Regions from separate parts of the Bartonella sp. AS69XJJH genome, predicted to be linked through region 2. Evidence: predicted binding sites of a transcription regulator. Region 2 holds the regulator's gene; the other holds the start of a gene.
The links. The regulator HrcA, encoded in region 2, represses chaperone genes, less so after heat shock. The targets are predictions, from matches to a motif close to GTTAGCACTCNCNNNNNGNGAGTGCTAAC.

Region 1: a site for HrcA is predicted at 1,507-1,535, ahead of groES (co-chaperone GroES). Genes of this name have one in related genera too.

What each region holds. Positions count from the first base shown of each region.
Region 1 is NZ_JBHIOO010000004.1:22,702-25,867, reverse strand. It holds partial or broken gene groL (chaperonin GroEL) at 1-1,101, opposite strand, end outside; gene groES (co-chaperone GroES) at 1,160-1,456, opposite strand; gene fumC (class II fumarate hydratase) at 1,683-3,071, shown strand.
Region 2 is NZ_JBHIOO010000001.1:195,145-198,310, reverse strand. It holds gene thpR (RNA 2',3'-cyclic phosphodiesterase) at 1-354, shown strand, start outside; gene grpE (nucleotide exchange factor GrpE) at 465-1,127, opposite strand; gene hrcA (heat-inducible transcriptional repressor HrcA) at 1,252-2,322, opposite strand; gene rdgB (RdgB/HAM1 family non-canonical purine NTP pyrophosphatase) at 2,837-3,166, shown strand, end outside.

The DNA of each region.
Region 1 (3,166 bases), on a different contig from region 2:
TTCTTGCAATTTTTCACGGTCATAGTCAGAAGTTGTTTCTTCGATCTGAGCCTTGATTTGATTGACGCGAGCAGTAATTTCGCTCTTTTGTCCAGCACCATCAATAATGGTGGTGTTTTCTTTAGAAATATTGACTTTCTTTGCACGTCCAAGCATATCCAAAGTGACATTTTCAAGTTTAATGCCCACATCTTCAGAAATAACCTGTCCAGATGTCAAGATTGCGATATCCTCTAACATTGCTTTACGACGATCACCAAATCCAGGTGCTTTTACAGCAGCAATTTTTAAACCACCACGCAACTTGTTGACCACGAGCGTTGCCAAAGCTTCACCTTCCACATCTTCAGCAATAATGAGAAGTGGTTTTCCAGACTGAACAACAGCTTCAAGAACAGGAAGAAGAGATTGCAAATTAGACAATTTCTTTTCATGAATGAGAATGTAAGGATCATCAAGATCAGCGACCATTTTCTCAGCATTTGTGACAAAATAAGGGGAAAGATACCCACGGTCAAATTGCATTCCTTCAACGACTTCTAATTCCGTTTCAGCGGTTTTAGCTTCTTCCACGGTAATGACGCCTTCATTGCCCACTTTTTCCATAGCATCAGCGATCATTTTACCGATTTCAGCAGCGCCATTAGCGGAAATGGTTCCCACCTGTGCAATTTCTGCTGAAGTTTGGATTTTTTTTGCTTTTTTGAAGAGGTTTGCCACAACTTCTTCAACAGCAGCATCAATCCCGCGTTTAAGATCCATTGGGTTCATGCCCGCAGCAACAGCTTTAACACCTTCTTGCACAATAGCTTGTCCTAAAACAGTTGCTGTTGTTGTTCCATCACCAGCGATATCATTGGTTTTAGAAGCAACCTCGCGCAACATTTGTGCACCCATATTTTCGAACTTATCTTCAAGTTCAATTTCCTTTGCAACGGATACACCATCTTTTGTGATGCGAGGCGCACCGAATGATTTATCAATCACCACATTACGACCTTTAGGGCCGAGTGTCACCTTAACAGCATTAGCAAGGATGTCGACACCGCGCAACAAACGCTCACGCGCTTCACGGCCAAATTTGACTTCTTTAGCAGCCATTTAATTTCTCCTTGGAGTTTTCTCAAAATAGTACACAATGAAAAATTAAGTGCTTCAATTAGCCCATAATTCCCATAATGTCAGATTCTTTCATGATGAGGAGGTCTTCCCCATTAATCTTGACTTCAGTCCCAGACCATTTTCCAAAGAGGATACGGTCTCCTGTTTTAACCTCTAAAGGCACACGCTTGCCGTTATCATCGAGAGCGCCATTGCCAACAGCAATTACTTCGCCTTCTTGGGGTTTTTCTTTTGCTGTATCAGGGATGATAATCCCACCAGCCGTTTTATTTTCAGATTCAACCCGACGGACAACGACACGGTCGTGAAGTGGGCGGAATTGTATATTAGCCATGTTTTAAATCCTTAAAACTGAACATAATTGCATTAATCTTAAAAGTTCTTGCTAGCACTCATAGCTTGAGAGTGCTAGTATGAGTTAGATATAAAATCGGCATCTCTCAATGTCAAGAATAGCCTAAAAATAATTTCTCTAAATGAAGCTTCAAAGTCTTGCCTCTTATTGCACTTTCGCGTTATCTATCTTTTTTAAGAACCCGTGAACAAAAAAGGATCTTATCATGGTTGAAACACGTCAGGAAACGGATAGCTTTGGAACAATTTCGGTACGTCAAGATCGTTATTGGGGCGCACAAACTGAACGTTCTCTGCATAATTTTAATATTGGCAGTGAAAAGCAGCCTCTTGCCATCATCTATGCCTTAGTTCTTGTCAAAAAAGCTGCAGCTGTTGTAAATATGGACAAAGGAAAACTACCAGAAAACATTGGAAAAGCAATTATTGCCGCCGCCGATGAAGTGCTTGCCGGCGATTTTGATACGCATTTTCCACTCTCCGTTTGGCAAACAGGTTCTGGCACACAAAGCAATATGAATGTCAATGAAGTCATTGCTAATCGTGCGAGTAAGATTTTAGGAGGGAAACTTGGAAGCAAAAAACCAGTTCATCCCAATGACCATGTCAATATGAGTCAATCATCGAACGATTCCTTTCCCACAGCGCTTCACATTGCCACCACGTTGCAAACACGCCAACACTTACTACCAATCCTTGAAGCTCTTATTGCTACATTAAAACAAAAAGAGCAAGAATTTGCAGACATCATTAAAATCGGCCGCACCCATACCCAAGATGCAACGCCTTTAACCTTAGGGCAAGAATTTTCAGGCTATCGTGCCGCATTAGAAGCCAATCTTCAGCGCATTGAAAATGCTCTAACCGATGTCCACATGCTTGCTCAAGGTGGCACGGCTGTTGGCACAGGGCTGAATGCACCCAAAGGTTTTGACATTGCTTTTGCGCAAACAGTAAGCGCTCTCACAGGCATAACGTTCCAAACTGCCAGCAATAAATTTGAAGCACTCGCCCATCATGGCGCCCTTGCGCATTTCCACGGGAGCTTGAATGCTCTTGCTGCTGATCTGTTTAAAATTGCCAATGACATTCGGTTTTTAGGCTCTGGTCCACGTTCCGGTTTAGGGGAACTCAGTCTTCCCGAAAATGAACCCGGATCTTCTATTATGCCCGGCAAAGTCAACCCCACACAATGTGAAGCCTTAACCATGGTCGCATGCCAAGTCTTTGGCAATCATACCAGCGTAACCTTTGCCGCAAGCCAAGGACATTTTGAACTCAACGTTTATAAACCTGTTATTGGCTATAACGTTTTACAATCAATTACCCTTCTTGGTGATTGCATGCGTTCCTTTGATATGCATTGCATTCAAGGATTACGGGCCAATCGCGTTCATATTCACTCGCTCATGGAGCGCTCACTCATGTTAGTCACAGCTCTTGCACCGGAAATTGGCTATGAAAAAGCTGCTGAAATTGCCAAAGCAGCGCATAAAAATGATACAACTTTGCGCACCGAAGCATTAAAAGCAGGCGTTTTTGTAGAGGATTATGACCGATTAGTTGATCCCAAAAAGATGATTGCTCCCCAATAAAACCAATAAACAACCCACTAAAAAAGATGCAAATATCTTAAAACCAATCTGTCTGTCAAAAGAATCGGGGTGCAAACACCCCGATGATGACCGAT
Region 2 (3,166 bases):
CTCCCTCCTTTTATGCTACAAACAAAAGGTTTTGAAGTTTTTGGTTCAGAAAATGCTCCCCATTCCCTTGTGGTTCGCATTGAACCTTGTGAAACTCTCAACCTGTTGCATGAAAAAATGCAATGTATCCGGAGCAAACTGCACTTAGAGCCTGATGAAAAACCATTTACTCCGCATATTACTCTTGCGAGATTGCTCGATATTAAACCTGAAGACCTCCCTTCTTATCTGTCTTCTCGAGGCGACTTTTTATTTCCTCCTTTTGAGGTTGATCATTTTGTTTTATTGTTGTCTCCATCTCCTTCAAGCGATGCTCCATACATTGTAAAAGGAAGTTGGGCTCTTCAAAGATAAAAGGGTGTTTGTAACACCCTTTAGAATCTTCTTTGTCAGAACGCTTCGTGAATGTAGCAATGCATACAATGCTACATCTTTTGCGCTGTGGGTATATTTCTTGATGTGTTTTAAGCCGAATCAGTTTCAACAGAAGCTTCTTTTGCTCCTCCTTTAGCTACACCCACTATAGCTGGACGAAGCACCCTTTCCCCGATAATATAACCTGCCTGAACAACTTGTTGAACAGTATTATCTGGAACATCGGCATTAGGAATTTCAAACATCGCTTGATGAAAATGAGGATCAAATTTTTGCCCCTCTGGATGGATTTTTTGCACCCCATGACGTTCTAATGCTGCCATCATGGCACGCTCAGTCATTTCAACGCCTTCTGCCAATGATTTCAAACCAGCATCACTTTCCCGCGCCCCTTCTGGAATAGCTTCCAAAGCACGATTGAGATTGTCAGAAACCGATAACATATCCCGTGCAAAATTAGCAATGGAGTAAGCCTTTGCATCCGCCACATCTCGCATAGTACGGCGTCGAAGATTTTCCATATCTGCAACAAGACGTAAAAGCTGATCTTTCAGTTCTTTATTTTCATCCTGCAAAGACACTAAAAGATCACTAACCTCATTGCTTTCTTTTTCAACGTCTTCGTGTTCCTCTGTTTTATGTGTTTTTAAAAATTCATCGGCTGCCTGTTTAAGTGTATTACGATCAGCTGGATTTTTTAAATCACAATTTTCAAATGAAGCGTCAGTAAATTTGTTTTTTTCATCAGACATAAAAATTTTATTCCTTCATAAGATTCGTTATTCTCGATATCGAAATTCTATAGACAAAAATCAAGGGGTATCGATGTATATAATACAATGAGCTTTTATAGTACAAATACTTACCTGCATCATTTTAACGCAATAACTGTGACACAAGTTGAGCTGTATAATCAACCATGGGCACAATCCTTGCATAATTAAGCCGTGTAGGACCAATAACGCCTAAAGCACCAATGACTCTTTGTTGTGAATCACGATAAGGTGCTACAACTAAGGAAGAACCAGAAAGTGAAAATAACTTATTTTCTGAACCAATAAAAATTCTAACCCCAGAACCTTCATCCGTTAAATCGAGAAGCTGTGCCATACTCTCACGCGTTTCAAGATCATCAAACAAATGGCGTAACCGTTCTAAATCTTCTTCTGCTTTCACATCTTCAAGTAAATTGCTACGCCCGCGAACAATGAGGTGTATTTTATGATCAGCACCTTCTCCACCCCAAAGAGCTAATCCCGTTTCAACAAGATGATTCGATAAGTCATCAAGTGCAGCCCGTGTTTCTGCGCATAAGCGGGCAATTTCCCCTTTAGCTTCACTCAATGTACGCCCTTGGATATGGGCATTGAGAAAATTCGTTGCTTCCGTCAATTGTGCATGGGTAACCCCTTCTGGCAAATGAACAATACGATTTTCAACTTCACCTTGTTGAGTCACCAAAACGGCAAGAGCGTGCTCTCTATCAAGGCGCACAAATTCAATATGTTTCAATGTTCCTTCTTGTTTTGTTGCTAAAACAAGCCCTGCCCCACGTGAAAGATCTGAAAGAACTCGGCTTGCTTGAACAAGAAAATGTTCAACCGATTGTGCACGACCAGCCTCTTTGACTTGCATTTCAATATTTTCTCGCTCTTCGTTTGGCAAATCACCTGCTTCCATAAATGCATCCACAAAAAAGCGTAAACCTGATTGTGTCGGCATTCTGCCCGCAGAAACATGTGGTGCATAAATCAAACCGAGATGTTCAAGATCACTCATCACATTGCGAATCGTCGCAGGCGATAATGTCTGTCGTAAAAGCCGCGAAAGATTGCGTGACCCCACAGGTTCACCATCATTAAGATAAGCTTCAACAATATGGCGAAAAATATCACGCGAACGTTCATCAAGATATTTTAGTTCATTATCAATAGGTTTGTGCTTCATCACAATTGTTTCACTACTTTTAAAATCCTCATCTCTTATATAAGTTTTGCCAAGGTTTGGTCAAATAGTCTAAAGTAGTATAAAAACATATTATCCTATTGACCCGTAAAATGCTAGCTTCAGAGTGACGATTGATAAATTACGCAGGAGGTATTTTTTGTTAGAGTGTGTGAGAAATATTTAAGATTAAGAGTTGATCTGTAAAGTGGTCTGCTGTAGGAACTTGCCAAGATAATCTGGATTGTTCAAAAACCGCTGTAAATAGAAAATTTTATCCTTTAGAGCAAACAAAAAATTGGAAATTTACCATAAAAATGCTATCATAAAAAAGACATGTCTTTCATATCTTTGCAAGGTTATCTTCATACAAGATAAAAAATTTTATTGGAATAAAATATCATAAAACGTGTAAAATAATCATATTATGTAAAATCAAGCAGAATGTGTGTGTCTGAGCGTTTAAGCCGGTTTTTAGCACAAAAACAATTCCCCTTTCATTTTTGGAGAAATCTATATGAGAAGCATCGCAGATAAAAAACTTGTCATTGCTACACATAACACCGGCAAATTGCATGAAATCACTACTTTAACTAAGCCTTTCGGTTTAATAATACAATCGGCAAAAGAACTGGGCTTGCCAGAACCAAAAGAAACGGGAAAAACATTTGAAGAAAATGCTTATATTAAAGCTTTTTCAGCAGCAAAAAAGACAGGACTTCCTGCCCTCTCTGATGATTCAGGCTTAGAGGTAGATGCATTGGAGGGTGCGCCAGGCGTTTATACTGCTGATTGGGCAATTCAAGCCGATGGTACACGTAATTTTCCAAAAGCTATGAAAAAAATA